DNA from 4 places in the Aeribacillus sp. FSL M8-0235 genome. Region 3 is predicted to be linked to each of the others. Evidence: riboswitches for the same ligand, from Rfam matches in the RefSeq annotation. Region 3 holds a riboswitch; each other region holds the start of a gene.
What was found. A riboswitch is a leader RNA that binds a small molecule or an ion and turns the genes downstream of it on or off. The one in region 3 is predicted to bind S-adenosylmethionine.
Positions count from the first base shown of each region.

Region 1: another riboswitch for S-adenosylmethionine. It lies ahead of NSQ71_RS05390 (bifunctional homocysteine S-methyltransferase/methylenetetrahydrofolate reductase); the one in region 3 lies ahead of metK (methionine adenosyltransferase).
Region 2: another riboswitch for S-adenosylmethionine. It lies ahead of NSQ71_RS05745 (methionine biosynthesis PLP-dependent protein); the one in region 3 lies ahead of metK (methionine adenosyltransferase).
Region 4: another riboswitch for S-adenosylmethionine. It lies ahead of NSQ71_RS15795 (2,3-diketo-5-methylthiopentyl-1-phosphate enolase); the one in region 3 lies ahead of metK (methionine adenosyltransferase).

Region 1 is NZ_JBBOBW010000001.1:1,084,287-1,090,168, forward strand. Features, by position in the region: gene metH (methionine synthase) at 1-159, opposite strand, end outside; gene NSQ71_RS05390 (bifunctional homocysteine S-methyltransferase/methylenetetrahydrofolate reductase) at 152-2,011, opposite strand; SAM riboswitch class I at 2,120-2,241, opposite strand; gene NSQ71_RS05395 (YajQ family cyclic di-GMP-binding protein) at 2,341-2,832, opposite strand; gene NSQ71_RS05400 (HPr family phosphocarrier protein) at 2,994-3,272, opposite strand; gene NSQ71_RS05405 (DUF3941 domain-containing protein) at 3,614-3,745, opposite strand; gene NSQ71_RS05410 (DegV family protein) at 3,777-4,655, opposite strand; gene NSQ71_RS05415 (competence protein) at 4,969-5,103, opposite strand; gene NSQ71_RS05420 (Cof-type HAD-IIB family hydrolase) at 5,236-5,882, opposite strand, start outside.
Region 2 is NZ_JBBOBW010000001.1:1,150,745-1,156,626, forward strand. Features, by position in the region: gene NSQ71_RS05730 (ABC transporter ATP-binding protein) at 1-94, shown strand, start outside; gene NSQ71_RS05735 (ABC transporter permease) at 78-836, shown strand; gene NSQ71_RS05740 (aliphatic sulfonate ABC transporter substrate-binding protein) at 854-1,864, shown strand; SAM riboswitch class I at 3,199-3,336, shown strand; gene NSQ71_RS05745 (methionine biosynthesis PLP-dependent protein) at 3,453-4,568, shown strand; gene metC (cystathionine beta-lyase) at 4,561-5,724, shown strand.
Region 3 is NZ_JBBOBW010000001.1:981,679-987,560, reverse strand. Features, by position in the region: gene NSQ71_RS04970 (tetraprenyl-beta-curcumene synthase family protein) at 1-790, opposite strand, end outside; gene NSQ71_RS04965 (alpha/beta hydrolase) at 827-1,606, opposite strand; gene NSQ71_RS04960 (gamma carbonic anhydrase) at 1,675-2,202, shown strand; gene NSQ71_RS04955 (phosphatase PAP2 family protein) at 2,374-2,904, shown strand; gene metK (methionine adenosyltransferase) at 2,954-4,159, opposite strand; SAM riboswitch class I at 4,365-4,556, opposite strand; gene pckA (phosphoenolpyruvate carboxykinase (ATP)) at 4,825-5,882, shown strand, end outside.
Region 4 is NZ_JBBOBW010000001.1:3,222,649-3,228,530, forward strand. Features, by position in the region: gene mtnK (S-methyl-5-thioribose kinase) at 1-368, opposite strand, end outside; gene NSQ71_RS15780 (1,2-dihydroxy-3-keto-5-methylthiopentene dioxygenase) at 1,040-1,570, opposite strand; gene NSQ71_RS15785 (methylthioribulose 1-phosphate dehydratase) at 1,593-2,240, opposite strand; gene NSQ71_RS15790 (2-hydroxy-3-keto-5-methylthiopentenyl-1-phosphate phosphatase) at 2,237-2,926, opposite strand; gene NSQ71_RS15795 (2,3-diketo-5-methylthiopentyl-1-phosphate enolase) at 2,923-4,146, opposite strand; SAM riboswitch class I at 4,225-4,330, opposite strand; gene NSQ71_RS15800 (hypothetical protein) at 4,695-5,279, shown strand; gene NSQ71_RS15805 (BREX system ATP-binding domain-containing protein) at 5,279-5,563, shown strand; gene NSQ71_RS18605 (IS3 family transposase) at 5,472-5,795, opposite strand; gene NSQ71_RS15810 (transposase) at 5,864-5,882, opposite strand, start outside.

The sequences.
Region 1 (5,882 bases), 100 kb from region 3:
AATCGTTTCAGGGGAAGTGATGTTTAAATATTCGTTGCATCCTTCATATTCTTCACCGCCAAAATCTTTCGCAGATAATTCTGCAGCTTGAATCATTGTTCCCATGGCTCCGTCTAGTATTAGAATTTTTTTCTCCAGCTGTTCCTTTATGTTATACATGGGAAATCTTCCTTTCTCGTTTTGCCTTTTCTTTTTCATGAATGTATTCCGTCAGCTCGACTGTCATTTCATAATGCAAAAACGGAGTGATTAAGTAAATGCCGTTAAACAGGTCAAATGCTGCGTCAATAAGCGATTTTGCAATGGCAAGTCCTTCTCGTTTTCCCTTTTCTTTATCATTGCCTGCTTTTTGCATCTGTTCGCGAATCGAATCGGACAATTTAATGCCTGGCACTTCGTTATGAATAAATTCAGCGTTGCGGCTGCTTATTAACGGCATAATCCCGAGATATATCGGAACATTCAGATGTTTTGTTGCTTCATATACTTCTTCGATCAGCTTCTCCGAATAGAGCGGCTGCGTAATAAAATAATCGGCTCCGCAGCTGATTTTTTTCTCAAGTCTCTGAACTGCGCGATCAAGATGTCTTACGTTCGGGTTGAAGGCGGCGGCTACAGTAAAGTTTGTTTTTTGACCAAGTGATTTTCCAGAGTATGACAAACCTTCATTAAATTGCTTAATTAAACTGATTAAATCAAACGATGATAAATCATAGACAGAGGTTGCACCCGGAAAATCACCGATTTTGGACGGGTCGCCGGTGACCGCTAAAATATCGTGCAGGCCAAGCGTATGCAGCCCCATTAAATGGGATTGAATGCCGATTAAATTTCTGTCACGACATGTTAAATGAACGAGCGGGCGAAGCTGGAAACGGCTTTTCACAATTTTTGCGCAAGCAACATTGCTGATTCTTGGTGTAGCAAGGGAATTATCCGCAAGCGTAATTGCATCAATCCCCGCTTTTTTCAACGCTTTTGCTCCTGTTAAAAATTTTTCCAAGCCGAGCGTTTTCGGCGGGTCCAATTCTACAATCACTGAGCGTCTGTTTTTTGCAATATCTGGGAGAGGAGTTTCTTGACTTTCTTTCATAGGTAAAACATGAATTGGAACATTTCGTTCTTTTACTTCTTTCTCTGTGACAGGAGGGAGGTTTGATACAGCTTCAGCCATTGCCCGAATATGTTTCGGCGCGGTTCCGCAGCATCCGCCGAGAAGCCGGACACCTTGTTTTCGGAATTGAAGAGCCGCTTCATAAAAATAGTGTTCATCTGATTCATAAACTAATCTTCCGTTTTCATACCTTGGCAGGCTGCCGTTTGGAAAAGCGGATAAAAAGGCATGTTCAAACAGCGGCACTTCTTCCAGAGATTGCAGCATATGATAAGGGCCTAAACGGCAATTGAGGCCGACAATATCTGCACCAAGTTCTTCAAGCATTTTCAAACCGTCTGCCAATCTTGTTCCATTTTGAAAGACGCCTTGTTCGTGCAAAGAAACATTTGTGATAATGGGCAAATCCGTTTCTTTTCTAGCTATTTGCAAAACGGTTTTCAGTTCTTCCAAGTCGTAATAGGTTTCTAAAATAATGCCATCTACGTTTTCGGATAAAAGGACATGAAGCTGCTCACGAAAATTTTCGGCAATGTCAGATAGCGTGAAGGCGCTTTTTTGAAACGAACGGATGCCGCCGATTGTTCCGATGACATACCCTTTGTTTTCCGCTTTTTGTAACGCCCTCTTTGCAAGTTCAACCCCTTTTTGGTTGATGATCTTTATATCATCTTCCAGCCCATATCTGGCAAGCTTTATGCGATTGGCGCCGTATGTATTTGTTTGAATAACAGTTGCGCCTGCGTCTAAATAGGCTGAATGAATCCGTTCTATTTCTTCCGGTTTTGAAACGTTTAGCTCATCAAAGCATCTGTCTATTCCGAATGAGTATAGTAGAGTCCCCATTGCTCCGTCGGCAATTAATATATGATTCTGTAAATCTTGTAAAAGCCCCATAAAAAGTCCTCCAATCAAATGAAATAGGCGCCTGCAAGGAGGCGAACACCTATATAAAAAAGAAAAGCCTTCTAAGAAGAAGACTTTTTCTTGAACATTTTCCCCTTCTTCTTATCTTCCGAGCGCAAATTTACGCATCGCTGGATTTAGCACCTTGGTACCCAAAGTTTTTGGGTAATCCGGTTGCTGAAGGTTCATCGGGCCAGTCCCTCCGCTTCTCTTGATAAGAACGCTTTACCGTATGAAATTTTAAAACAACGGATTAATCCTAATTTAACGAATTTTATCAAAATAATCAATATAAAGTTTCAATTTTTAACAGGACGAAGCTAGCGAAAATTAATAAACTGTACGTCGATCGGCAAATCGGCGCTTTTCACAGCTGCAATCACTTTTTGTAAATCGTCCTTGCTTTTGCCGCTTACCCGGATTTGATCGTCTTGAATTTGGCTTTTTACTTTCAGCCCGGTATTTTTGATCAGCGCATTGATCTTTTTCCCGTGTTCTTTGTCAATTCCGTTAACAAGTTTAGCTCTTTGTCTGACAGTGCCTCCTGAAGCCTTTTCGATTTTTCCGTACTGAATGTTTTTGGTAGCGACACCGCGTTTAATCATTTTGCTTACTAATACATCTTTTAGTTGATTCAGTTTATATTCATCGTCAGAGATTAGCACAAGCTCATCTTTTTCTAGGGATATATCGCTTTTAGATCCTTTGAAATCATATCTGTTTACAATTTCTTTTTTCGCCATTTGAATGGAATTGTTCACTTCGGCAATATCCACTTTTGAGACGATGTCAAATGAATTCTCCTTAGCCAACTTTTTACCTCCAATAACGTTATTTACATTCATTATAGTGAATGTCGTTCAGTTGAACAACTCTTTTAGGGGTTCCTCGCAAATTAAATGAAAAAACCGTTACTTAAAGCAACGGTAAGGAAAATAATAGCTGGCAGAAGTTTAAGTGCGCTTAAATAAAATTATGCTAAAGATGTTGCTTTGGAACATTTAGGGGAAAGAAAGTTTTGTAAGTTTTTTACTGCTTCGAGCGAATCTTCTCCTTCAGCGCTGATGACTACATGACCTTCTAAAAAGGCGGAAAAACCGAGCATGCTTAAAACGCTTTTCGCATTTAATTGGAGCTTTTTTGTTTGGAATAAAATGTAGCTGTTAAATTTGATCGCTTCATGGACAAGGGAAATGACATATTCCGGCTCCATCTCTTTTGTAAGATACACGGAAATTTCATGTTTCTTCATTGTGTCACCTCTTGTATACTTGTTTTACAATATCTTACATTAATAAAGGATAGATTCCCATATGTTTGTCATTTCCTCTTACATATAAAAAATGACCTCCGCTTTCGAATATGGAAACGTTCTGGATTTCTCTGTTTTTTAATGAAATGAATGGTCTAATCAAATTGAAAGTTATTGCCCCACCCATGTTTTATTAGACAAAAATGAAAACAAAAGCTAGAGAAAAGATGCATACTGTAAGATAAGAAAGCGTCTTTTTCTTTCAGAACGTCCGGATAGAAGAGGTGGAAGACTCGCCTTTAGAGATATTTCAAAAAAAGAAAAAGCCCGACAGGCGGGCATTATAAATGATCCGTTTTCTTTGAGTATTGCCGTTTTCCAAGCTCTCGATTTTTTTCCTTCAATAGATTTTTTTCGTGTCGTTTTGCATTGTTGTCTACAGCTTTTTTATCATTATCGCTTGTTTTGGACATTCAGGAAGCTCCTTTCAATACTGTTATATACTTATGATTTCCATGAAGCTTCTTGAATATGTTTATTTAGAAAAAATACAGCAAGGGTGCCGGGGCCAGAGTGTGCACCAATGACAGCACCGATCGTATGGATGATAATTTCTTTTGGATGAAACGTTTCTTCAATTAATTGTTTTAATTCGAGAGCTGCTTCTTCATCATCACCATGGCTGATGGCGATTGTCTGTTCACTCAATCCGTCTCCACGCTCTTCCATCAGCTCAAGAATTCTCCGGTAAAGCTTCTTTTTCCCGCGGATTTTTTCCAGCGGGATCAGCTTTCCTTCTTCGACATGCAAAAGCGGCTTGATATTTAGCAGTCCGCCAACAAACGCAGATGTTTTGCTGATTCTCCCGCCGCGAGCCAAATATTCCAGGCGATCAACTGTAAAAATGTGCTCCATATGACTGCAATACTCTTTTACTGCATTTGCCATTTGTTCTAAATCAAGTCCTTGTTTTGCTAATTGAATGGTGTAGCGGACAGCAAGTCCATACCCAAGTGAAGCACATTTCGAATCGATAATTTGCAGTTTCCAATTCGGATATTTTTCAAGCAATTGCTGCTGAACCATAACGGCAGTTTGATATGTACCGGACAATTCGGAAGAAAAGGCAATATACAGCGCCGGCTGATTGTCTTTCACCAGCTTTTCAAATTGATTGGTGATTGTTTCCGGTGATGCTTGTGATGTTTTAGCAACGTTTCCAGCTCTCATATAGTCGTAAACTTCTTTTGGTTTGATTGTCAATTGATCCTCATAGTCCTTCTCGCCAAGGTGGACACGAAGAGGGATGAAAGAAACGCCTTGATCGTTTAAAAAAGAGACAGGCAGATCACAAGCACTATCAGCGATAATGTGAATATTCATTAATCACACCTACTTTTTTTCATTTACATATAGTCTATCTTGATCACAAATAGAAAACAATACAATTTGCAAACTGAAAATTTAAAAAAGAAGGACAAAAAAAGAAAAAATGGACGAAACAAGAGGAGCTCGTTTCGTCCATTTCATATTTATTCCTTGTTCAAAATGTGCCGTACAATCGGCATTCTGGATGGTGTTATGCCTGCTCGATTTTTTCTCGATGCAGATGCTGTACAAAGATTGGTCTGTTCAAATTCGATCTGTTCATTATAAAAACAGCCCTTAAAAGGATTCGAAAATGAACGGAAGGGCATTATCCTTCGAAGCTTGCTTCGTTATTGACTCTTGCTTCTGATTCGGCAAACGTCATACGGTATGGAAACTTTTCATCATGTTTTTTGACAGCACCTTGCTCAATGAATCGTTTCGATTTATTCCGTTTGCCCAAGTTTGAATCCCCCTTTTGATCATTGACGAAATGAGTTCGTCAATTATAGGGTATCCCTTTTTAAACATCTAAATCCTTGTCAATTGTTGTGAGGTGTAAAAAGATAATCGAACTTTTGGACTTTTGCAAAGATTAAAGGGACAGCAATTCCTTTAAAAATTTTGCAACTCCGTCTTCTTCATTTGTCAGCGTAATTTCATCAGCAATCTCTTTGAGCGGCTCAATTCCGTTTCCCATTGCAACGCCTAATCCCGCATATTCGATCATTTCCAAATCATTGTCTTCGTCGCCAAAAGCGATAATTTGCTCTCGAGGAATATTGTAAAATTCGGCGATTTTTTGCAATCCGACTGCTTTATTAATGCCTGCTCGGATAATTTCAATAACATGCCACGGGTGAGCCCAGCTTCTGTGGTCTACAACTTCCGCATGAACTTCATTTAAATAATGGCGAATCCGCTTGACATTTTCTTCGTCTGAATGGATTAACATGCTTGTGACATCGCGATTTAAAACAGCTTTTAAGTTGCCGATTTCAATTTTCGGATTTCCTATACTGAAAATATCCAACCATTGTTCATTATGGTAATGAAAATAAACATGATCAAGCACTTCTGCTAAAATGTTATGGACTTGATGCTGTTCGGCGATTTCTACAATCTCTTTTACAACAGATACATCAAGGGTTGTATGATGAAATCCCCAGGATTCATCCAGCGGATGATGGACAAAGGCTCCGTTAAAATTGACAATCGGGGTTTTTAAATTTAATTCTTCGT
Region 2 (5,882 bases), 170 kb from region 3:
GCTTGCTGAATATGAAGAGCGCATTCAAAAGCTGTTGAAGTCAGAAATTGATAAAGTAGTGAAAGAGGAAGAAAGTTATGCAGCAGGTCGTTAAACGAATCATTTTTTATGCAGCCGCACTGGGTATATGGGAAGCAATCGTCAAGCTGTTAAATATTAAGGCTGTCGTCTTTCCGGCTCCGAGCGATATTTTTCAGGCATTGTGGAACGGTTTTGCTGATCTAACTCTTGTTTATGATTTGCTGGCAAGTTTTCAGCGGCTGGCAATCGGGCTTGTGATTGCTCTTATTCTTGGAACAGTGTTAGGCGTCGTTTTTGCAAAATCGAAAGTAATTGATGATACCATTGGCTCTTTAATTTTGCCGTTGCAAAGCGTGCCGAGCATCGTTTGGCTGCCTCTAGCCATCATCTGGTTCGGTTTAAATGAAAAAGCGATCATTTTTATTGTCGTGCTCGGTGGAACGCTTGTGATGACATTGAATATGCGGACAGGGATTAAAAGCGTTCCTCCAATATATACAAATGCGGCAAGGACAATGGATTACAGCGGATTTTCTCTGTTTACACACGTGATTTTTCCAGCAGCCATCCCGCATGCAGTAACTGGTGCAAGGCTTGCTTGGGCGTTTGGGTGGAGAGGACTGATGGGTAGCGAACTGTTAAGCACCGGCCCGGGTTTAGGCTATACGTTAAAATTCGCATCAGATTTTGGCGATATGGCGTTAGTGATGGGCATTATATTTATCATTGCCTTAATTGGAATTTTAGTAGATTTAGTTTTTTTCAGCAGAATTGAAAAGAAAGTGATGAAAAAATGGGGATTGCTTGAACAATAAAGGAGGAAGTTGAGATTATGAAGAGAAAAGGTTTGCTGCTATCATTTATCACCTTGTTGTTAATTGGGATTTTATCTGCCTGCGGAGCCGGCGGAGGGAATGAGGCATCAGGAAAAGAGAAAAGCGGAAAAAATAAAGTAGTCATCGGCTATTTCCCAAATATTGACCATGTTCCGGCAATGATTGCGAAGGAAAAGGGCTACTATGAAGAAGCGCTAGGGGATCAGGTAGAGATTGAATATAAAACTTTTCCGGATGGCGGTGCTTTTATGACAGCGTTGAAAACCGGCGAAATTGACGCCGGGCTTGTCGGTCCAGCTCCTGTCATGAATAACTATTCTAATGGTGCAGACGTGAAAATTATTGCCGGTGCGTCATCTGGGGGTACTGTCGTCGTAGCAAGCAAAAAAAGCGGAATCGAAAGCTTAGATGATATTCATAATAAAACATTCATTACTCCTGGTGTCGGCTGCACTCACGATGTCCAATTTGAAACGTACTTGCAAGATTACGACATTGCTTCATCAAGAATCGGCGGCACATTAAAGCATACAACTGGAAACCCGGCACAATATCAAGCTTTCTTTGAATCGGGAAAAGTGGATTTAGCCGCTGTGCCTGAGCCTTGGGCTTCATTATTAATAAAAGACGGGGCGAAAGTGATTGTCGATACGAAAGATATCGCCTATGGCACAACGCTTCCGAACACTGTTTTAGTGACGAGCAACAAATTTATTAAAGAAAATAAAGATTTAGTTCAAAATATTGTCAAAGCCCACAAAAAAGCAGTCGACTTCATCAATAAAAACAAAGAGGAAGCACGCGATATTGCCATTCAATCGATTAAAGAAATAACAAATCAAGAGCTTGACCCAGAAATTATCGACAGCGCTTGGGAACGTGTCCGCTATACAACCGAAGTGGATGAAAAAGTTCTTCAAGACTTTTCTAACTCTTCTTATGACTTGAAATTTTTAAAAGAAAAACCGGATCTTAAAGGTCTTGTAGATACAAGCTTTTTGAATTAAGTAATAAACCCCCTATACAGAAGCTTTTTGATATTATGCGGCTTCTGGATAGGGGGGTTATTTTGTTGATGTAAATTCAAGATGAAGCAGTTGTTAAAACAGGGCTTATCCCAAAAGTTGTTTATGACTATGCCTGTATATTGGGATTCTGTTGTTGTGAGAGCTTTTTATTCAAATCGCTCGAATAAGCTCCCGTTTTTTCACATTGTTTGGAGCTGTCCAGAAAGTCAAAATCCATTGAAAACGAAAGATTATAAACATTGATATATCAACATTTCTAAAACATTAAAGGGGCGTCTATAAGCCGGAAAATCGACTTATTAGACAGCGCCTATATGAATTTCAATTTCTCCATTTGGGCCGTATTTTTCAAAATCATATGTGTAAGCACGCTCTACTTAAACCAGTTTCTTCTTGCTTCCAAATCTTACTCCAAGTTTTAAAAATGCCTTGTTCGTCCGTTTTATCTACTTGAAAAACTTTATTTTCATGTTCCTCGGGATTTCAATTAAAAGCTTCCCCATTATTTTCTTCAATTGCAATGCTTAATAAATAATCTCCTCTGTAGTCGCTTTCATAATCATAATAAATTCCGTACACATTGTTTTGATGATGTTCCAGTTTTTAGAAAGCGTTTTCTCACATAATTTTGATTTGCCCCATCATTTGCTCGTCATGAAAATTATTGGTTCGTATGCTGTCGATTATATACAGCATCATAAACAGTCTTTCCTTTCCATAATATTGATAAAAAAGAGAAGGCGCATCAGTAAAGAATGTTCAGCAAATTTTCCAAAGGCACGTTTATGTTCATCTTTTTTGCTTCCCAGCTTCACCTGCAAAACAAATATCGCATCTTCGTTTTCTGTTCAGCTGCTTTATGGAGTACGGGTTCGTTTGACAGAAGTTGGCGAAAAATTTATCAAATGATTAGTTTGCTAATTCAATCGTTTCATTCACTGTTTATTAAATACTCTTAAAATTTTCCAATTCCTCTAAAGAAGATCACCTCGTTCACAATTTTTCTCCAAATACGACAGCTTCCGAATTGGATATTTGCATTTTAAAATCTATTAAAATTTGGGAAGCCTCAGGGGAAAATAAAACCACTTCATTGAAATGATGGAGGATCAAAGGTGATCCATACAAAAAAATTTCCCTTTTGGCTTTCGCAAAAAACATTTCAAGAATCGACGGATTATTTAAAGAATGTTCTTATTTTTCTTTAGTTTTACTGAAAATAAATCAAAGTTATCGGAATTGTTGGCAGGAAACGTCTTGAATTTTTTTTAAAACTGAGGTAAAGTTATACCTATCAAAAGTTCATATCGGAATTCTTATCGAGAGAGGCGGAGGGAACTGGCCCGAAGAAGTCTCAGCAACCGGTACAAGGACGGCGGCATGATAACCTTTGTACCAAGGTGCTAAATCCAGCAAGCATTTTGCCGTAAGATATGCTTGGAAGATAAGAAGGAGCCAAACAATAAACGCCTTCTTCTTATGAAGAGGGCGTTTTATTTTTAAAGCCTCCTCTACAGGCAATGAAAGCAGCACATTTTTACTAACTAAAAAAGGAGGAAAGTCAAAGATGAATATTGAAACAGTTTTGGCCCAATTAGGAAATCGAAGTGAAGCTCTTACAGGAACAGTAAGCGCCCCCATTTATTTGTCCACAGCCTATCGGCATAAAGGAATAGGTGAATCAACAGGTTATGATTACACTCGGACAAAAAATCCAACGAGAGAGCTTGTCGAGGACGCCATAGCCAAATTGGAGGGAGCCGATCAAGGATTTGCATTTTCTTCCGGAATGGCAGCGATTCAGACGATTATGGCTTTATTTAAAAGTGGAGATGAACTGATCGTTTCAAAAGATTTATATGGCGGGACATACCGCTTGTTTGAAGAAGAGTGGCGCAAATACGGTCTTTCCTTCCACTATGACGATTTTACGTCTCGCGAATATACGGAATCATTAATAAACGAAAATACTAAAGCGATTTTTCTAGAAACCCCCACTAATCCGCTTATGCAGGAAACATCGATTTCCTCGTTGGCGGAATTGGTCCGGAAGCACAATTTGCTGCTGATCGTTGACAATACGTTCTACACACCTGTTTTGCAGCGTCCGATTGAAGAAGGAGCGCATATCGTGATTCACAGCGCAACGAAATATTTAGGCGGTCACAACGATGTCCTTGCCGGCCTGGTCTGTGCAAAAGGGAAAGAAATTTGCGAAAAATTAGCCATGCATCAAAATGCAATTGGTGCGGTATTATCTCCTTTTGATTCGTGGCTGCTGCTTAGAGGAATGAAAACTTTATCATTGAGAATGGCCAAACATCAGGAAAATGCAAGGGAGCTGGCGGCATATTTAAAAGAGCTTCCTGAAATTGATGATGTATTATATCCTGGCAGAGGCGGAATGCTTTCCTTCCGCGTGAAAAAAGAAGAATGGGTCAACCCGTTTTTGCAGAATCTGAAATTAATCTGTTTTGCGGAAAGCCTTGGAGGGGTAGAAAGCTTTATAACGTATCCAGCTACCCAAACACATGCGGACATTCCGGAAGAAATCCGAATTCAAAACGGTGTATGTAACCGGCTTCTCCGTTTTTCTGTAGGGATTGAAAGCGTGGAGGATTTGAAGGAAGATCTCAAGCAGGCATTGCAAGCAGCTGCGAAAGGGGATTTACTAAATGCATGACCAATGGAGCTTTCAAACAAAATTGATTCATAATAAACATAAGGTTGACACGACAACCGGTGCTGTCAGCGTGGCGATTCAGCAAGCGTCAACATTTCATCAGCAAACATTGGATGAATCTCCTGAATTTGACTACAGCCGTTCAGGAAATCCAACACGAAAAGCGTTGGAAGAGGCGATTGCCGAACTGGAAGGCGGAGTGAGAGGCTTTGCGTTTGCTTCTGGGATGGCCGCTATATCAACAGCTTTTCTTTTACTTTCTTCCGGTGATCATGTTTTGGTCACAGAAGATGTGTACGGCGGAACATACCGGATCGTTGCCGATGTTTTATCGCGCTTTGGCATTGAATATACGTTTGTCGATATGACGGACCTTGATGCCGTAAAAGCAAATATACGTCCGAACACAAAAGTGATTTACATTGAAACGCCCTCGAATCCGCTGTTAAAAGTGACGGACATTCGAGCAATTGTGCAGCTTGCAAAAGAAAATGGCTGTTTAACATTTGTTGATAATACATTTATGACTCCGGCTTTGCAAAGGCCTCTCGATTTAGGGGCCGATATTGTTTTACATAGTGCAACAAAATTTTTGGCAGGTCATAGCGACTGTTTGGCAGGACTGGCAGTTGTGAAAGATGAAAAGCTTGGCGAAGAGCTTTACAAACTTCAAAATGCCTTCGGCGCTGTTCTCGGCCCGCATGATTGCTGGCTTGTATTAAGAGGCTTAAAAACACTTCATGTGCGGCTGGATCAATCCGTCAAAACAGCTTCTCAATTAGCAGAATTTTTGAAAAAACACCCTGCCATTAAAAAAGTGTACTATCCGGGTCTTCACGATCACCCAGGGTCAGATATTCATTTGCGGCAAAGTGTCAACGGTGGAGCGGTTTTATCGTTTGAACTAGAAGATGAAAAAGCGGTCAAGATTCTTGCTGATCATGTTCAGCTGCCTGTTTTTGCAGTCAGCCTTGGTGCAGTTGAATCGATCTTGTCGTATCCAGCTAAAATGTCCCATGCCGCGATGCCGAAAGAAGAACGGATCAAAAGAGGGATAACCGATGGTCTTCTTCGATTAAGCGTAGGGCTAGAAAATTTTGAAGACTTAAAAAATGATTTGGAGTCTGGTCTTTCTACTGTTTTGGCCTATCAATAAATTTTTTCTTACCTTAAATAGAAGACAGGGAGATGTCGAATACCGACAATTCCTGTCTTTTTTTTATGTTGATAATCTAGCTGACATATTATCCCACATTTTTTCATTTGTTCTTTAATATGATAGTAATGCACCCAAAGTCAAACGAATTTAAAAAG
Region 3 (5,882 bases):
TTAAATCGCCCTCCAATTGATCCTCCTCTTGATCAATAAAGTAATCCAATAAAATGTGAAGCCCTTGCACATATGGAAAGTAACCGTCTTTAATTTTTTTGGCAATCGCTTCGTTAAAGCTGGGCTGAAATGCATAGGCGACTAAACAAAAAATGCCCAATGTCGATCCAGCGCAGGCAGAAAATTCATACCACCGCATATCCGGGAGGGAAGATTTATATTGTTCGAACCACTGTACTAGCCTTGGCACTCTTTCCTCTTCTATTACATGCTTATGTACTTGCAGTTCACAATAATATTCGCAAAGCTCCATCAAATAGCCAGCTATAACCGGATAGTTCTCCAATTGGCTCAGCATTCTTTGGCATGTCATGACAAGCTCTTTTAAATATCCGCCGTCATCTTGGTCCTCACGAAATTGGTAGTAATTTTTTAATTCTGCATGAATCGACAGTGCATCCTTCATTGATTGGTGCAGCATGCGGAAATCTTCCGGATCAAAAGAAGTGCTTCTGTCGCATAAATTATCCAAGTAATCGCTAATCGTTTGATAAGCAACGATAAACTCTATGCATTCCTCTATATGAGAGTTCGACAAAAGCGCTAAAATGCTTCCTCCTTCGCAATGAAATGCTTTCGTATTTATGCTTGCAAGCGCCTGCTTTCTCAATTCAGGATTCGGTATTTCCTCAGCCTTTTTTTTCCACCCATCTAAGTAATAATGGACGGTCGGAAGAATTTCCCTATAAACTCTTGACATAAGGCTGATAGGGTGTTCAGGTATACTCAAAGATCAACTCACCTCTTCATTGTAAAATTCCAGTGTTTATGTTAAATGGCTTTCTGTAAATCTCAACGCATCTTGAAAAACAAGTTCTCTTTCCGGTTCATTAAAAATTTCGTGATATAGTCCTTCCCATTCTTTATAGCTCTTTTCCGTGAGATTCAACTGACTATACCATTTTTGAACTGCTGATTTATCAACAATTTTGTCTTCTCCTCCCTGCATGACGAAAAGAGGGACATCTGGAAACTGCGGAAGCTGCTGAAATGCTAGTTCAATGGCATGAAGAAGCTCTCTGTACCAGCGCACAGAAACTTTTCTTACGTAAAGGGAGTCGTTTCTGTTTATGTCTTGAATTTCCTTATTTCTCGTTGCCATCTCAACTGTCAAACCGGAATCAAAGCGTACCCTAGGCGCGAAAATATTTAATCCTTTTGCCAAAAGATCGAGCGCTTTACTCGGTTTTTGCAAAATTCCTAAACATGGCGAAGATAAAATGACCCCGTTTAACGGAATTTTATTTCTCTGCAGCGTACGTATGGCTATTAAACCGCCCATGCTATGCCCCAGCAAAAAAAGCGGCAATTGGAAAGATTGAGCCTCCCTGATCCAACGGTCAACTTCATCAATATATTCATCAAACGATTGGACATGTCCCCGTCTGGAGGATGAATTTCCTTGTCCTGGCAAATCCCCCATGACAACATGGTACCCGTTTGTTTGCCACTTTTTTATCAGCCATTTGTAACGTCCATGATGTTCTAAAGCTCCATGAATGATGACAATCGCAGCTTTAGGACTAGAACTTACCCATTTCCACATAAATTAACTCCTTTCCGAACATGACGGAAAATTTGTTATAATATGAAAAAAAGAAAAGGATGGTTCCCATGGTTATTTATCCATATAAAGACAAAAAACCTATAATTAGCGATTCGGCTTATATAGCTGATTTTGTCACAATCACCGGCGATGTTCAAATAGGAGATGAATCAAGCATTTGGTTTCAGACGGTTATCCGCGGTGACGTCGCCCCAACTATTATTGGAAATCGGGTCAATATTCAAGACCAATGCTGTCTGCACCAGAGCCCAAATAAACCGTTAATTATTGAAGATGATGTAACCGTCGGCCATCAAGTTCTGCTCCATAGTGCGATTGTGCGGAAAGGAGCTCTAATTGGAATGGGTTCGATTATTCTGGATGGAGCAGAAATCGGAAAAGGCGCTTTTATCGGTGCAGGCAGTCTTGTCCCGCCAGGCAAAAAGATACCTGAGAAAACTTTAGCATTCGGAAGACCCGCCAAAGTGATTAGAGAATTAACAGAAGAAGATCTTCAAGATATGGAACGCATCCGTCGCGAGTATATCGAAAAAGCTCAATATTATAAAAATATTGCTCGTATGAACAACATATAAATTGCTTATAAAAACATTTTAAAACTTTCTCTTTCAAATGTCATTCTTTACCGGGCAGCTTCATGTATTTTTAAAATTTTGTAAAATTTTTATTAGATTTGTTGAAGTTTACATAAATATGAGAGAAAATTTTTTTAAGAATTTTTGCTTTTTGAAAAGAGGAACTTTAACATGGGCAGACTGCTGAATCAGCTTTACCAATTTGAGTGCAAGTTGTTCAAACTGATTAATTCGCATTTTGAACGAAAAGGACTGAATGTTTATTTTCGGTATATTACTCATTTAGGAGGGGCTGTTTTTTCAATTGCAACATGTTTAATGCTGATGTTATTTTTTAATGAACCTGTAAAAACTGTTGCCTTGGCAAGTTCAGCTGCTCTTTTTTTCAGTCATATTCCGGTTTTCATTGTGAAAAGAATTTATCCACGCAGACGGCCTTATCTTACATTATTTGAAACAAAAGTGTTAGAAAATCCGTTAACTGACCATTCATTTCCTTCTGGACATACGACAGCTGTATTTTCAGTGGCAACACCATTTTTGCTCTTTTTTCCAGCCTTAACATGGATTTTGCTTCCTCTCGCATTCAGTGTGGCACTATCAAGAATTTTTCTTGGCCTACACTACCCTTCAGATGTGCTGGCGGGAATAGTTCTAGGAGCTTCAGCAGGCACCATCTGTTTTGTCGCATTCGGACCATAAAAGCAAAAAGGTGTCTAATGCATGCATCGCATTGGACACCTTTTTTATTTTACAAATATTGATGAGCCTGTTCGCGCAAAGCTTCCGCTTTATCTGTGCGTTCCCATGGCAAATCTAGATCGTTGCGTCCGAAATGACCGTAAGCAGCTGTCTGTTTGTAAATCGGGCGGCGCAAGTCAAGCATTTTTATAATGCCAGCTGGGCGCAAATCAAAGTTATTGCGAATTAATTCAACTAAAACATCTTCGCTTACTTTGCCAGTACCGAACGTATCAACAGAAATAGAGACAGGTTTCGCTACACCAATTGCATAGGCCAGCTGAACCTCGCATTTGTCTGCAAGTCCGGCTGCGACAATATTTTTCGCTACATAACGAGCCGCATAAGCTGCAGATCGGTCTACCTTCGTCGGATCTTTTCCTGAGAAAGCTCCTCCGCCATGGCGCGCATAGCCTCCGTAAGTATCGACAATGATTTTTCGTCCCGTTAATCCTGCATCTCCTTGTGGTCCGCCAATAACGAAACGTCCGGTAGGGTTGATGAAATATTTTGTTTCTTCATCGATCAGTTCTTTTGGAACAACCGGATCAATTACTTTTTCTTTAATATCCTGCTTAATTTGTTCTAAAGTTGCCTCCGGATGGTGTTGAGTCGATATGACAATTGTGTCAATTCTAACCGGCTGTTCATTTTCATCATATTCTACCGTAACTTGCGTCTTTCCGTCCGGACGCAAATAAGGAATTTCTTCGCTTTTTCTAACTTCTGTAAGCCGGCGTGAAAGCTTATGGGCAATGGAAATCGGGAGAGGCATTAATTCCTTCGTTTCATTGCATGCAAAACCGAACATTAACCCTTGATCTCCAGCGCCAATCGCTTCAATTTCTTCATCAGTCATTTGTCCTTCTCGCGCTTCTAAAGCTTTATCCACCCCTGCAGCAATATCGGGTGATTGCTCATCAATTGATGTTAAAACAGCACAAGTTTCAGCATCAAAACCGTATTTAGCTCTCGTATAGCCGATCTCTTTGACCGTTTCTCGCACAATTTTTGGTATATCCACATACGTGCTTGTCGTAATTTCTCCACTGACTAATACAAGTCCGGTGGTGACAGATGTTTCGCAAGCTACACGTGCGTTCGGATCTTTTTCTAAAATGGCATCTAAAATCGCATCTGAAATTTGGTCGCAAATTTTGTCCGGATGCCCTTCCGTTACGGATTCAGATGTAAACAGACGGCGCTTTTTTGTCATTTACTGCTTCCTCCTCAAACTTAAAATGATGTTTATGGAGTGCTACACTCCTTGACATTGACACGGAACTCATTCCCTCACCACTGTTGTAAACATATCAAAATTGCGTACGATAAGAAAAACTTGGCTAAACGAGATTTCTCTTATACATAGAAAAAACCTTCCCTGCCAGAGGAAAGGTTGTTATAAACATCATTGCCTTTCACTCTTATCGTTCAAGGATATAACCTTGCATCAGGTTAGCACCATTGCTCGTCTATGAATATGGAATTCTTTCGCATCATGTTGTATGTCCATAGAATACCGGGATTTTGAAAGCCATATTCTACTGTCTTCTTTCAACGAGCCGGTTGCTGGGCTTCATAGGGCCTGTCCCTCCGCCAACTCGGGATAAGAGTATCCGTTCAAATGTATATCATACAGGAGCAAAAAAGTACTTGTCAACAATAAATAAAGCTTCTCTGTAATTTTCCAAATCATCTGATATCCATTATTTCAGGATCAGCTGATCAATCATGATTCGTATGATGCCCAAAAATGAAGGCAAAATATATAGTAAAAACATTATTTTCAAAAATCGATAAATAGGATGGATTATTTTTTCGAATGTGTTATACTATTTCTATAAAACCATTTCAAATATGCAAAAAAAGGATGGTATGTATATGAATATTGTAGATGTATCAAATGAATTAGCTTCGTTGATCAGCGGACCAAATGCATATCATAATTTACCAGTCGCACGACTTGTAGAAAAAGTTTTAGCTAGGAAAGAAGGTTTTTTAACAAATACAGGTGCAGTTTCGGTTACAACAGGCAAATATACCGGCCGGTCACCAGAAGATAAATTCATCGTTGAAGAAGATTCTGTCAAGCATTTAATTGATTGGGGACCCGTCAACAAGCCAATTTCATCAGAAGTTTTTGAAAAACTGTACTTAAAAGTCATACAATATTTAAAAAATAGAGATGAAATTTATGTTTTTAACGGATTTGCCGGAGCTGACAAAAAATATCGTCTTCCAATTCAAGTGGTCAATGAATTGGCGTGGCAAAATTTATTTGCTCGCCAACTGTTTATCCGTCCGAAAAGCCAAGACGATTTAAAGGAGCATAAAAATCCGTTTACGATTGTTTCCGCTCCTTCCTTTAAAGCAGATCCAGCTGTGGATGGAACGAACTCAGAAGCATTTATCATTATTTCTTTTGAAAAGAGAATAATCCTGATCGGCGGAACTGAATATGCAGGCGAGATGAAAAAGTCTATCTTTTCCGTCATGAACTTCCTGCTTCCAGAAAGAGATATATTTTCAATGCACTGCTCCGCCAATGTCGGTCAAGAAGGCGATGTCGCGCTCTTTTTCGGTTTATCGGGAACAGGCAAAACAACACTTTCCGCCGATCCAAAACGCCGATTAATTGGTGATGATGAACACGGCTGGTCTTCATCTGGTATTTTTAATATTGAAGGCGGCTGTTATGCAAAATGCATCGGTTTGTCTGAAGAAAAAGAACCTCAAATTTATAACGCGATTCGATTCGGTTCCGTTTTGGAAAACGTTGTGGTTGATGAATCGACACGAATTCCTGATTATGACAACTCCTTATTAACAGAAAACACCCGTGCGGCTTATCCAATTGAAGCGATTGACAATATTGCTAAACCGAGCATTGCGGGTCACCCTAACACAATTATTTTTTTAACAGCTGATGCGTTCGGTGT
Region 4 (5,882 bases), 2.2 Mb from region 3:
GTCCTCATAATTTCATGGTCAGATAGATCATCCATCACACAACAATTCATAATCGGATCATACGAATAAACCTTAGGTACAAATCCAGGCGCTAATTCCCCTTGCAGCTTCAATGCTTCGCTTTCAATCCGATTGCGATCTGGCGAAACTTTAAAGGCGTCTGAAATACGCGCAACCGGACCAGCTTGTTTAATAATGACAGACTGGTCGCTATTTTGATCAACGACACGAAATACATAATTTAAGTTGCCATCGCCAATCTCTCGACATTCCAATTCTGCGTTTTGTTCAAAAATATCGAGTTTTTTCTGTACATATTCGATGACATCTTGCTCAGTCATCGTAAAATATGTTGTAAAATCCTTCAAAAAAATTCCCTCCTCTATCTTTGTTTGTCATAAAGTGAAAAAAGAGTCTTTCATAATATCCATTCACAATATGGGGACGACATTATTACAAGACCACTTCGTCACCTGCTTGTAAAAGCCGATTTCGGCAAATGCTCCAAATGGATTCGGATTTCTAGATCCAAAGCAGCCGCCGCATCCATTAAATAGAGGGGGCTGTCTAATAAGTCGATTTTCCGGCTTATAGACGCCCCTTTAATGTTTTAGAAACGTTGATATATCAATGCTTATGATGTTTCGTTTTCAGTGGATTTTGTCTTTCTAAGACAGCCCCTTCCTAAAAATATAAATCTGCATCATTTATTCTTGATTTTCCCCATCCCGCCATAATACTTGATAAATTATCTGTGTTTACTTGGTTTTCAAGTGAAACTATATCCTCTTGTAACATAAGACAAGCCTATTTTTGTGTTGCTCTTTTAGCTGCAAGCTTCTTCGCAAAAATGTGTAAACCTATTAAAACCGGGCCAGCAGCCGCTGTGGTATTTTCATAGTTTCTTTGCATTCAGGAACATTGTTCACTGAGCTGGATGAATTGTGTATCCGAAGAGCAGCAAGTTATATGAAAAAGATGATGTTAAGCTTGCAACTGTGAATGTTTAAAGCCGCTTTTTCATAAATTTTTTGTAAACTTAATTTACTTCTTCTTTTTCGTAAACTGGCACCCAGCCTTCTTCTGTCACAAAGATGCGGATCGCAACAACTTTTCGGTCATCAGCTAATGTGAAATAGTGGCGTCTGCCCTCTGGAACAGAAATAAGGTCTCCCGGATTAAGATGCACTTCAAAAAATTTCCCGTCCTGTCCTTGAATAACAAAAATTCCATGGCCGCTTACAATAAAGCGCACTTCATCATCTGTATGATGATGTTCACGCTGAAAATTTTTCAGCAGCTCTTCAAGGTTTGGCGTATGATCTGCTAAAGAAATGACATCCCAAGCTTTGTAGCCGCGTCTTGCTGAAATATCTTTAATTTCATTTTCAAAAGATTGTAAAATCGTTTGTTTTTCCTCATCATTTAAAAGATATTTCTCTTTTAAATGCTCTGGTAATTTGGCAATATCCCATTGCTCGTAAATAACACCTTGTTGATTTAAAAATGAAATCACTTCCTCTTGATTGCTGATAACTTCGTTTGTTCCTTGAATTTTAATCGTTGTCATGTAAAATACCTCCTTAAAATGTTTAATTATTTAAAGCTCCTGTACTCGCAAGGAGACCGGCTTTTGCTTGAATAAGAGCAAGCTGATACTGAAATAAAAATTCACAAGCTTCTAAAATTTTCTTCGCTTCAAAGCCATCTTTTCCCCATACAGTAATTCCGTGGTTGCGAATAAGAACTGCCCCTTTATCCTCCTTCACGAAATCGCCCAAAGTGCTTGCTAATGTAGGAATATGGGCATAATTATAAATAATCGGAATCTGTAATTCTGCATCTTCCTCCCAGCGGTCAAACGCTTTTATCAGTTCTTGTCCTTGAAATACAATTTTCCCAGCGTCACCATAAAGTTCGGAGATGACATTATTTGCAACCGTATGTACATGCAGGCTGCAGCCGGCTTTGCTTCTTTTATATATTTCGCAATGCAATAGCGTTTCTGCCGAAGGCTTCAGCTGTGTTGCGCCTACAGGATTTCCTTCTCCATCTACAAGCAAAAAATCTTCCTTCGTTTTTTTTCGTTTATCTTTGCCGCTTGCGGTCACAAGAAACTGAAGCGGGGAATCTTGAACTTTTATGGCTAAATTGCCGCTTGTCCCCATAAACCAATCCCTCGCAGCAAGCTCCTCTTTAATCTCCGCAAGCTCATGAACACGAGTTAAAACGACACTCATTTTGCGCCACCTTTTTCTTCTATGAAATTTGTTTTGTTTATTGTCTTCTCTAAAATGTCAATACAGTCGTAAAATGTTTCGAAAGATTGATAAGGAATAGAAAATTCTTGACATTTTTTTGATAAATAATCACGTGCAATAACTGTATCTGCAATCTTCGCGGCTTCTAAATCTGTGACGGAATCCCCGATGATGATGGAATGAGTGTCAGCATTTGCAATTTGCCGAATAATTGTCGGTTTGCAGCACCCACAATTTTGGTTGGGACACTTTTCATCACACGTATAAGGCCAATGAATGGTGATCGTTTCTCCGCTAAAATCCGCTTTATTGCAAAACAGTGCGGTAATAGAATCAAAAGGCTGCAACAGCGGTTTAATAAAAAAATCGATTCCGCCGCTGACAATGTATAAAGGAATGTTCATGTTTTTCGCATAATGAACAAAGTCGTGAAATCCTTCCCTTATTTCTGCAGTTTCTAAAATATAGTGAATGATGTCACCCTTTAAAGAAGATGGAAGAAGTGCAAACATCTTGCCGACTCCTTCCTGAATACTAATCGACTGGGAAAGGACGCCATCCTTCAATTGCTCCCACTCTTTTGGAGCGAAACGCTTCATGATGCTAACGATGTTATCTTTTTTTGTCACCGTTCCATCAAAATCACAAAATATTACTGGCTTCAATTGGACGGTGCCTCCTTCCATCCCCAGAGACGAATTGCTTCTTGTAATTCTATGTCTTCAGCTGCTTCATTAAGGGGAACACCCCGGGAAACAGCGTCAACTGCCTGACGGAAAGCTTTTCCTCCGCCTTTAGCACCTTGCGGGTGACCGTGAACACCGCCTCCTGCATTAATGACACAATCTTTTCCAAAATCATGAATTAAAATGGGAACAAGACCCGGGTGAATGCCAGCAGATGGAACAGGAAAAACTGGTTTTAAAACTGATTCCTTCACCAATTCTTCTTTCACGTTTAAAACTTTGTCACGCTCCAATGCAACGCTGCCATATGGTGAAGGGAACAACGAAAAATCTGCTCCAGCAATTCTTATCAATTTTCCAAGCAATAAGGAATGAGAGAGCCCATATTTTTCGGATGAAGTAAACGATCCGCTAAACGCCGGATGAGCCATAATCGGGAGGGCGATTTCATCATCTTCCCTTAATGCTTGCAGCACATCGAGGCCATATGTAAAAACATTAAATAGCAAAATATCGGCACCTAATTCTTTTGCTTTTCTTGCCTTATCTTTCAATTCAAATGTTTTTCCCGTCAAATTGACCGCATACAAAGTTCGGTGCCCTTTTTCTTGATACACGTTATCAAGAACTTTTTTGCCTTCCTTTATTCTTGTTTCAAATGATGTGAGCGAATTTTCAAAAAGTATTTCGTCATCCTTTACTAAGTCGACGCCCCCGAGAGCCTGCTCCCGCAATTGGGCAAGAAGGTAATCCATATCACGTCCAATTACACCTTTAAAGATGCTCATCACTAACGGTCTGTCGTAAACGCCAAGTTTTTCTCGTAACCCCTGAATTCCAAATCGAGGACCTGGAAAATACCGAAAGATCTCATCGTCAAACTGCAAATCTAGTAATTTTATTTCTCCATCTAGTGATAATTTTCCAAAAGTTGTCGTTAAGATAGCAGGAATGTCTTTAGAAAAGTTTTCTCCCGGAAAGCGAATGTGAAGCTGTGCAATCGTTTTGCCGGAGGATGGATCCTCGCCTGTTTCTTTTATCTCAACCACTTGTCCTTTATGCTTTTTTAACTGCTCTTGCACTAAAAGAGGAAGGTCAGTCCACGAACCTACCGTTAATCCAAGAGCAATGCCTTCTGCTTTTTTTTCTAAATCTTCTCGTTTCGCAATGATTTGGTATACTGCTGTTACGTGACCCATTTTTTCAATCCTCTTCATTCAGATTTTTTTATATAAATAAAACCTCTTCAATAAGAAGAGGTTTTTTGTCAAAACAACTTCTTATCTTTCAACATCTCTGTTGGGAGAATTAGCACCGTGCTCATCATATGAGTCGGTTGCCGGGCTTCATTGGGCTCATCCCTCCACCTGCTCTTGATAAGAGTTTTATTATTAACTTTATAATTCTTATTCGGTTACTTGGATTATGCCACTATCCTTCCCCTCTGTCAACACTTTTTTACATCATATTCGATTCAAATTCGCTTACATTTTTCTGATGGCATGCTACAATTATTTAATGGTGCAGTTTACAATTTGAGGTATTTACCGGAACTTGAGGTTGAGCCAAAACAGGAAAGCCTAAAAAAAGAGGACGAAAAAAGAAGGTACAACATCTTTTTAACGTCTTCCGATCGCATCATGCTAGATTACTAGACTTAGAAAAACTGGTTGAATTACGCAATTATAACGTTACTGGTTATCGTGAGACAATTTGTTTCTTGTACCGTTATTGGTTATGTTGCTTTTTGAATGATCCAGAAGAAGCCTTAAAACAAACGCTAACGTTTAATTTACAGTTTAATGAGCCTTTAAGAAGATCCACCAGAAGCGCTGAAAAGGCCTATTATGCACGGAATAACGAAGAAGCAAACCGAATAGCCAGAGAAAAAGGGTATCCTGGCGCTGGATATAATATCAGCAATAAAAAATTAATTGAATGGTTAGATATAACAGAGGACGAACAACGCCATTTAAGCACGATTATAGATGCGAATGAAAAGCGGAGAAGGAAACAAAAACGCCGGGAAATGGGCGTAAAAAGCCGTGAGGAGTATTTAAAAGAACAGCGCAATAAAACGGATAAGAACTTAGAAAAACTTAGACAAGCAATTGAGTTGAATCCTGATTTCTCGAATTACAAATTAGCTAAATTGCTAGGAATAAGTGAATCGTATGTAAGGAAAGGATGTTATATGTTATTTACTGGAACGGATGATTTAATTAAAAACGAGGATCGATCAATTAAAGAACATGATGTTTTATATTCTAGAATTAAACCTTTATCTTCACAAAAAATGGAAGGGTTAGTGGTGTACTTTCAACCCCATTGATGAAATTAAACCGTTTCTCAACTGAACAATTAATAGAAGTTTCATATAAAGTTAGGGAAATCCACGGTATGGTACACAAATGGATACCAGAGACAGTTATTGATGATACATTTATTAAGCAATATGTTGAATCATTTACTGTTGCCTTTGAACAGGAAATCACTGTACTTCCAAGGACATTTTTACGTGAATTTATATTCGTATTAGACGCTGCAAAAGAGGGGAACGATGTCCATTCTCTTCCATCTTGCCCTTATTGGAATGGGGGCGATACTTTTTTCTGATAATGGAATAAATGCCTGCAGCCTTCATCAAATGCTGAACCCGTTTCAGTCTGACTTTGAGCCATTCTTTTTCAAGCATATGGTGGATCTTCGGTTCTCCGTATCTCTGCTTGCTTTCCGTATGGATTTTTCGTATTCTGTCTGTCAGCTCCCGGTTTTCCGTTTTGTTTTTGATTCTGTTTTTTGTTTGGATTGATAGTAGGTACTTCTCGGCACGCCAAGGACCGTACACATGGTTTTAAGGTCATAATGGTGTCTGGCTCTTATCTCGTCAATCATGGATATAACAGTGGTTTGAATCTACTTCTTTGCGAATATG